DNA from 2 places in the Arthrobacter sp. StoSoilA2 genome. Region 1 is predicted to be linked to the other one. Evidence: riboswitches for the same ligand, from Rfam matches in the RefSeq annotation. Region 1 holds a riboswitch; the other holds the start of a gene.

Region 1 (4,521 bases):
TCGCCGAGGCTATCCATGGCAGAAAAAGTTCGGTAGTGTTCGAGTCACCGAATGGCCGGCAAAGGTGTCCCAGGACACAACCCGGCCATTTATTTGCGGCCGCTTGGGGAACTCGGACGCGATCCAGCGCGCTGCCGAAAGGCACACACGTCAAGGAGGAACCCAAGCAGTGTCACTCACTCCTGATTCCGTCACGGAACGGACTACCACCGTGGTGATCGGCACCGGCCTCTCCGGCCTGGCTGTTGCCAGCGAGCTCAGCCGCTACGGCGTCGGTTCCATCGTGCTGGATGGCTTTGGTTCTTTATCGACCACCGGACCAGCGGTCCACACGGGAATGCTCCAGCGCTGCGACGCAGCAGACCCCGCGGCAATGCAGGAGCGCAACGAGATCCTGCGCCATTTGCGCAACTACGCCGCCAGCCATCACTTGGATGTCCGCACCACCACACGCGCTGTCCGGCTGGACTTCCTGGGTGGCGACTCGTCGTTGCAGCTTGGATACGGACCCGTCGCAAGCCTGACCACGGGCAGTCTGAGGGCTGGGATGAGCGTCTATGGCCCCCTTGAATCCACCCCACGTCAATGGGCCGTGCATACAGCCAGCGGGGTTCTCCTGGCAGACCACATCGTGGTGACGCGCTGCGCCCAGAGCCAGCTGCGCCGAATGCTTGCCGATCTGGGAATCGCCATAGGCCAGAACCTCGTGGCAGCCATGCGTGCAGTCGGGATGCACTTGGTGGGCGTTGGGGAACTTATTACACCCACGCCCAAGGAAGTACTACGGCAAGCCAAGGCAGTGGGGCAAGCGATCTCATCCAAGGTGGCCCTCCCCGCCGGGCCGGGCATCGCCCTCGCGTAGAACCTGACCTGGAGCCTTTACCTGGAACCCTGCGCGTAGATACCTGGCAGAGAACCCTGGCCTTGAAACGATCGAGCCAACCAAAGCATGTTCCTAAAAAGAACAAAAATTAACCCAAAAGGCCGGCGCCTCCGAAGACATTTGTCCTCGAAAGCACCGGCCTCTGAGTTGGAGCGTGAAGCTTAGGCGCCAGCGCGTACGTACGTGATGGGGCCGGTTGCGGTGAGCCAGCTGATCGGGTGGATGCCCGTCTGGTTGCCGTTGATGCCACCGCTGATAGCCTGGCCGTTGCCGATGTAGATGGCTACGTGGCCGGACTGGACGATCATGTCACCGGGCTGGGGGTCGCTGACAACCTTGCCGTAGTTCAGGAACTGCATGGGTGCGAGGTCGCCAACCGGGATACCTGCGGAGCCGAGGGCCCGTTCCACCATCGCGGTGCAATCCTGCATGATGCCGATCTGGGCGTAAGCCGAGGCGACCATGGCAGCGTTGATGCCACCAACAGCCGGAGCTGCAGCAGGCGCGGATGCCACGGGGGCGGTAGCCGTAGTGGTTGCAGCGGCCTGGACGGTAGCAGTTGCGGGAGCCTTCTTGGCCGCCGGAGCCGGAGCAACAGGAGCCGGCTTTTCAATGACGGGAGCCGCTACGGAAGCAACCGCGGGGCGCTCGAAGTTGATGGTGGCCGTCGATGCGGCCGTAACAACCTTGGTGGGACCCTCGGTGACGGTCTCGGCGACAGTTGCAGGGCTGGAGTCGCGCTGAACAGGGGTCTCTGCTGCGTGGGCAGCGATGGAGCCCGTGAGGACCAGGCCTGAAGCTGCTGCGATGACAGCGGCTTGGCGACCTGCGCCGGATGCGTTGCTGGCAACAGCCTTGGAGATGGAGATGAACGGATTAGGACGTACGCTGTCCGCCTTACGACGGCCGCGAAGAATGCGTGAAGACATGAAAGAGCCTCTCCCGATGCCTGCGAGGTTAGCTGTCGGATTCGGATGGGAGTCACCCGGCCACTATCCCCCGCTGTGCAGCGGAAGCTTCGTGACTTCACCCCAAGGCGCGCTCTGAAAGCGGGCCAAAATGGGTTCCCCGTCTCTGCCGTAGGTTTGTCTGCGAACGGATTCCGGACTGCGGCAGAGCTAGGCAATCAGACCGGAATGCCCGTTACGTGGAACAGGCACAGGTACAACCGTACGGGAAGATCACCCCAAAGTCACATTTACGTAACGAGCAGTTCGTTTTTGGCGTGTCGCAGTAACCGTTTCGAGATCTTCGCAAGTATGTAGAAAACCCCGCTATTCCGGGGAATTTTCGCCATCCGGGTCGTTGGGGGCCGCTAGCTTCTTCCGGGCTGTAACAGCGAGGAAGATCACGAGACCGATCGCCACCACAGCGAGGCCAATGATGCTCCAGGGGAAGGGCTGGGAAGCTGCCGGAGCCGCCTGAGTATTTTCCGTACCGGGGGCCGCTGTGCCCGCCGTCGGAACAGCCGCCGAAGCCGGGGAGGAGGCACCTGCCGAGCCGCTCGCCGTCGTCGTGCTTGTGCCGGAAACTGTGAACTTGAAGTTTCCCTCGATCGGGTGGGAGTCTGAACTGACCACACGCCACACCACGGTGTATTCGCCGGCTGGAGCGCCCTGACGCAGCTTCTGGACAGCCCTGTTGTCGATGATTTCCACTGCGCCATCTGCCCAGTTTTCGCCCCCGGCGGTGACGGTCACGCCGGAACCGATGGCCAGTGGCTGGTTGTTGAACGTGATGGATACCGACGCCGGCACTTCAGCCACCCGGGCACCGTTGGCCGGAGTTGTTGATTCGGCGACGTCGTGCGCGGAGGCCGGAGCAGCTCCAAGCAGCAACGCGGAAGCGAAAGCAAGAGCGGCTACGACGGCGGCCAGAAGCGGGCGGATGGTACGCATGGGGCGGTTTCTCCTAGTGTTGGCTTCCTTACAGACTAGGCGAACCGTTCCAGCACCCCACATTGGCGGGCATAGGATTTGAGAGCAAACTCCCCCGATCCCCGGAGACCTTCATGCTTAAACAAGGTTCTGCAATCGACCGCTACTTCAAGATCTCCGAGCGCGGGTCCACATACTCGCGGGAAATCCGCGGCGGCTTCGCGACCTTCTTCGCCATGAGCTACATCGTGGTGCTGAACCCGCTGATCCTCTCCGGGGCAGACTCGAGCGGAGCATCGCTCGGCTTCACGGCCGTAGCGGCAACCACTGCCTTCGTTGCGGGCATCCTCACGATCCTCATGGGCGCCTGGGCGAAGCACCCCTTCGCCGTGGCAACGGGCCTGGGAGTGAACGCATTCGTCGCCGTAACGGTTGCCTCCCACCCGGAACTGACCTGGCCGGACATGATGGGGCTGGTGGTGCTTTCGGGTGTCACCATGCTCATCCTGGTACTCACCGGATTCCGCACCGCCGTTTTCAGGGCCGTCCCGGAAGCGCTCAAGACGGCAATCGTGGTGGGCATTGGCCTGTTCATCGCCTTGATCGGGCTGGTCAACGCTGGTTTTGTCCGACGCATCCCGGATGCCGCCGGCACCACGGTCCCGCTGGGCCTTGGCGTGGATGGCAAGCTGATGGGCTGGCCGACGTTGGTGTTCGCTGTCGGCCTGGTCCTGACCATTGCGTTGGTGGTGCGAAAGGTCCGCGGGGCAATCCTGATCGGCATCGTGGTGTCCACCGCCCTGGCCGCCATCCTCGAATTCACGCTTCACATTGGTCCCAGCTTCGACGGTAAGAACGTCAACCCGCGTGGCTGGTCACTGGTGGCGCCGACGCTTTCCGAATGGGGCGCCCCGGACCTCTCCCTGATCGGCAAAGCCAACCCCTTCGGAGCTTTTGAACACCTCGGTTTCGTGGCTGCTGCGCTGTTGGCGTTCGTGATCCTCCTCAGCATCTTCTTCGACGCCATGGGCACTATGGTGGGCCTGGCCAACGAGGCAGGAACCGTGGACGAAGACGGCAACATTCCCAATGTGGACCGCGTCCTGCAGGTTGATGCCCTGGGCGCAATCGTCGGTGGCGGAGCCTCCGTTTCGTCCAACCAGATCTTCGTTGAATCGGGCGCGGGCATTGGCGAGGGCGCCCGCACCGGTCTCGCCTCCATTGTCACGGGCCTGCTCTTCCTGGTGGCCATGTTCTTCACGCCGCTCATCAACCTGGTCCCGTTCGAAGCCGTGGCTCCTGCGCTTGTGGTGGTGGGCTTCATGATGGTGTCCCAGGTTGGCAAGATCGACTGGCAGGACTGGGGCGTTGGCATTCCCGCCTTCCTGACTATCGCCCTGATGCCATTCACGTACTCCATTGCCAACGGCCTGGGCGCAGGCTTCATCTCCTACGTCCTGATCCGCACTTTCCAGGGCCGTGCCCGTGAAGTCCACCCCCTGATGTGGGCAGTGGCGGCTGCGTTCCTGCTGTTCTTTGGCATCGGAACTGTGGAGGAGTTGTTGGGCGTCAAGTAGCGATGTCCGGCATCCCGGACACTGCAGCACGCTGCAGCTGTTTTTTGGCCCGCTGGTGGGGTGTGCTTAAAGCATGGCTCCAAACACCAGCACCAACCCTTCCGTAGACGTCCTTCCCACACCATGGACCGGCCGCTTTGACGGCGACGGCGACGAACATCGCCGCTGGTGGCAGGTCGTCCAG
Region 2 (4,521 bases), 450 kb from region 1:
CTTCGTTATCTCATGGAGAACCCCAAGCGGGTGGTCAGCAAGTCACAGATCCTTGACCGCGTCTGGGACTATGACTTCGGCGGGCAGGCCAACATCGTGGAACTGTACATTTCCTACCTGCGCAAGAAAATCGAAGCCAACCACCCGCCAATGATCCACACCATCCGTGGCGCTGGCTACGTCATCAAGCCTGCGGACTGAATCTTGTCCACCTCTTCCGGAGTAGCCCGCAAGACCCAGCGGAACTGGCTCAATCCCTCCACCTGGCATCTGCGCACGCGGTTGGTCCTGGTGGCGATGGCATTGCTGGTGGCGATTTGCGGTGCAGTTGGAGTGGTTAGTTACGCCTCCATGGACATGTACTTCAACAAACAGCTCGACAAGCAGTTGGAGCAGGCATCAGGCCGCGCGAATGACTTCGGCAGGCCGCCGTCGAACTTTCCCTCCAGCGGTCGGCCGGATCCGCTGGAGGCCCGTGGCCAAGGCGCCGGGACACTTAACGCGAGGATCGATGGTTCCACGGTCATCAACTCGGGCTTCCTCAACGCAAACGGTCGCCGCGTCGCACTCTCGGCAGAAGACAAGCAGATCCTGCTATCGCTCCCCCGCGACAACCGGCCCGTAGACCGTTCATTGTCCAACGGCGACTATCGGCTGGTGGCAGTTGAGACCAACTACGGCGATGTGATTGCGACAGGCCTGCCGTTGGCTGACAAGCAAAATGCCGAGGCCTCGCTGGTATGGACCATGGTGTTTGTTTCACTTGGCGGCCTGGTGCTGATCGGCCTCGCCGGCACCGTCATCATCCGCCGGACCATGCGGCCACTGGAGCAACTCTCGGAGGTTGCAACGAAAGTATCGCGCCTTCCCCTCGACGCCGGTGAGGTGGCACTCGCGGTGCGCGTACCGCCGTCGGCCGCTCATCCTGGAACTGAAGTTGGCAGCGTGGGCCACGCTTTGAACCAAATGCTCAACAACGTTTCCAGGGCCCTGGAAGCCCGTCAGGAGAGCGAAACCAAGGTCCGGCAGTTCGTTGCCGATGCCTCCCACGAACTTCGGACACCGCTGACCGCCATCCGTGGATACACCGAGCTGCTTCGTATGACGGAGAACTTCACGGAGGACGGCAGGAAGTCGCTGGCGCGGGTCCAGAGCCAGTCGGAACGGATGACCACGCTTGTGGAGGACCTGTTGTTGTTGGCGCGCCTGGATGAAGGCCAGCCGTTGAAGGTCACGGATGTGGACCTGACGCAGCTGGTGATCGAGACAGTCAGCGACGAAAAGGTGATGGCACCGGACCACATCTGGAAGCTACAACTCCCTGACGAGCCCATTACGGTGCGCGGGGACGCAACCCAGCTGCATCAGGTGCTGGCCAATCTGCTGTCCAACGCCCGCAAGCACACCGATCCAGGTACCACGGTGGTCGCAGGCGTCATGCTTTCCGCCGACGGTAGCGCGGTGGTCACCGTCACGGACAACGGGCCTGGTATTCCGACTGCTTTCCAGGGGCGAATCTTCTCGCGTTTTGCCCGGGCTGACGCGGCGAGATCGGGGTCGGAAGGGACCTCCGGATTGGGCTTGTCAATCGTCGAATCCATCGTCCAGGCGCATGGCGGCAGTGTGGAAGTAACGTCCCAGCCGGGACGCACGGAGTTCACTCTCCGACTCCCCGCAGCTTTGAACGAACGCATATAACGAATCAGGCAACATGACTCGCCGTGAACGTGATCTCTGTTACCCAAATGTGACTTAAGCCGAAACCTCCTGTACCTTCGAAAGGGTGGGTCGCCCCTAACTGGCCCACACCCGGGATGCGCCGAGCTCTGCCACTTCCCGGAGTTCCGTTCTCATTCGAGGCAGAGACGGGGGACCCAGAGTCTCCGGGCACAGTACTTTCCTTGCCCTTGGGGTGAAGCCGCAGCTACGCGCGCGGCCGGATGACCTCATCCGAACCCGACAGCTAACTCCGCAGGCGCTGAGAGGTAATCACACATGTCTGAATTCAACGATCAGACGCGCCCTTCCGCGCGTCACCGTGACGATCACAACGCTCCCCTGACGAAGTCGCAAACCGTTCTGAAGAACGCTGCACGCCGCGGCAAGACCGGGCAACGAATGTCCGTTGTTGCAGGAGTCGTTGCCGCAGCATTGGGCGTCGCATCGCTTGGCCAGGCCGCAAACGCCGCATTCAATCTCCCCGAAACGAGCCGGGCGTCCGAGACGCAGGCTACCGCCCAGGCCAGCAACAAAACAGCTGAAATCTCAGCGTCCTTGGATGCTGCTGCCAAGAAGGGCGCTGCAGACAGGGCCGCTGCAGACCAGGCAGCTGCGGCACAAGCCGCCGCCGAAAAGGCTGCGGCCGAGAAAGCCGCCGCCGACCAGGCAGCTGCCGCACAGGCCGCCGCCGAAAAGGCTGCCGCTGATGCAGCCGCCAAGCAGGCTGCCGATGCCGCCGCTGCTGCAGCCGCAGCCGCAGCCGCCACTCCCAAGGCCGTGGACGATCCCGCCGCTGCCAAGGCATACGCCGCCAGCATCCTCGCCAACTACGGCTGGGGTCCGGGTGAAATGACTGCCCTGAACACACTGTGGGAGAAGGAATCCAACTGGCGGACCACCGCGACCAACACCTCCAGTGGTGCCTACGGAATCGTGCAGTCATTGCCCGCTTCGAAGATGGCAACCGCAGGCGATGACTGGCTGACCAACTACCAGACCCAGATCAAGTGGGGCCTGAACTACATCAAGGAACGCTACGGCTCCCCCTCGGCGGCCCTTGCCTTCCACTTGGCCAACAACTGGTACTAAGCCGACTCAATAAGCAGGCTTGAGCCCACCCCAGCGGGCTCAAACCATGCAGGGCCCGATTGCCGCCCCGCTTTCCGCCGTTCGCAGCAGTACTGATGCGCCCGGGCGGGAGGCGGGGCGGTTTTCGCGTTAAATGTGCCTTCCGGGTTTCACACCCACTTGCACCTGACGTTGCGTCAGGACTTAGCGTTGTGCCCATGACGGGAACAACAGGATCCGGGCCGTGGAGCATCGGTGAGCTGGCCACAGCATGTGGTGTCAGCGTGCGGACGCTCCACCACTACGACGAGATCGGGCTGCTGTCCGCAAGCCAAAGGACATCGTCCGGTCATCGCAGGTATTCGGAGGGCGACCTACGCCGGCTATACCGGATCAGATCGCTTCAGATGCTGGGGCTTCCGCTCGCGGCCATCGGCAAGGCGCTGCAAGCGCCCGAGGATGATCTGGAGTCCCTTCGGGGCCTCCTCCAACAGCAGCTGGTCCATGTGCAGGAGCACGCCCGGCAACTCCAAGCGCTCCAAAACCGTTTGGGCGAGCTGTTGTCACGCATGGACGGACACGCCATGCCCACCCCTGAACAATTCATGTCAACGTTGGAGATGATTACCGTGCTCGAAAACAACTTCACAGCCGAACAACGCCAGCAACTCGCGGACAAGCGGGAAGAACTCGGCGCAGAAAAAGTCGAAGCTGCCAAGAAGCAGTGGGCTGCCCTTGTGGAAGAAGGACTGGCGCACGTCCAAGCCGACAGGCCCGTCACGGACCCCTCAGTCCAGGAATGGGTGCGCTCATGGGACGGCATAGGTTCCATGTTCCACTCCAGTGAGGACACCAAAGCCGCAGCACGTGCAACCTGGCAGGAAAACAGCCAGGCCATCAGCGCGGGACTGCCGTGGACCGCTGAGCAGCTGGGCGGGTTGATGGCATACCTGGAGAAGGCGCGCTCGGCCTTGTAACAGGACGCCTCTATGCTTCCGGTTCGGCCTCTGCCGCACCTCGAACGGCTGCGATGGAGGCAGCTACGTCACCTGCGTCCGTGGACCAGTTACTCACCGAAATTCGCAGGATATCGCGTCCGCGCCACGAGGAACCGGACATCCACACAATGCCTTCGGCCATGAGCCGCTGAGTAACGCGGCGTGTGCGGTCATCACTTCCGAAGACGACCGATACTTGCGTGAAAACGACATCGTTGAGAATTTCCACGCCCGGGATACCAGCGAGGCCTTCCGCCAACGCGCGGGCGTTTGCTGCAAGCCTGTCCACCATGGCAATGACTCCGGACCGGCCCAACTGACGGAGGGCAGCCCATACCGGGATGCCCCGGGCCCTACGGGACAGTTCCGGAACTTTGTCGAACGGATCGCCCAGTCCGGTCTCCGTTGCAATGAGGTAGCTCGTGTGGACGCTGAAGGCGCGTCTCAGCGCTTCCGGCCGGGAGACGATGGCCAAGCCACAGTCGTACGGGACGTTCAATGTTTTGTGGGCATCGGTGGCCCACGAATCGGCTGCCTCTACTCCGGCCAGCCGCCCGCGCAGTTGTGGGCTGACCGCAGCCCACAATCCAAATGCGCCATCCACATGCACCCAGGCCTCGCGGTCATGGGCTACAGCAATGGCTTCGGACATCGGATCGAACGCTCCGGAATGCAGATTGCCTGCCTGCAGGCACACGAGGGAAGGGCCGGGTTGTTCATCCATGGCATCCGCGAG

The links. A riboswitch is a leader RNA that binds a small molecule or an ion and turns the genes downstream of it on or off. The one in region 1 is predicted to bind cyclic di-AMP.
Region 2: linked by a shared signal. The riboswitch ahead of LDN82_RS03960 (hypothetical protein) and the one ahead of LDN82_RS01800 (NlpC/P60 family protein) in region 1 are both predicted to bind cyclic di-AMP.

Annotation. Positions count from the first base shown of each region.
Region 1 covers NZ_AP024643.1:367,759-372,279, reverse strand. Annotated here, with positions in the region: gene LDN82_RS01805 (FAD-binding protein) at 170-862, shown strand; gene LDN82_RS01800 (NlpC/P60 family protein) at 1,045-1,812, opposite strand; cyclic di-AMP (ydaO/yuaA leader) riboswitch at 1,816-2,008, opposite strand; gene LDN82_RS01795 (copper resistance CopC family protein) at 2,158-2,781, opposite strand; gene LDN82_RS01790 (NCS2 family permease) at 2,895-4,337, shown strand; gene hutG (formimidoylglutamase) at 4,411-4,521, shown strand, end outside.
Region 2 covers NZ_AP024643.1:821,082-825,602, reverse strand. Annotated here, with positions in the region: gene LDN82_RS03970 (response regulator transcription factor) at 1-201, shown strand, start outside; gene LDN82_RS03965 (HAMP domain-containing sensor histidine kinase) at 205-1,698, shown strand; cyclic di-AMP (ydaO/yuaA leader) riboswitch at 1,808-1,992, shown strand; gene LDN82_RS03960 (hypothetical protein) at 1,996-2,808, shown strand; gene LDN82_RS03955 (MerR family transcriptional regulator) at 3,006-3,764, shown strand; gene LDN82_RS03950 (pyridoxal-dependent decarboxylase) at 3,775-4,521, opposite strand, start outside.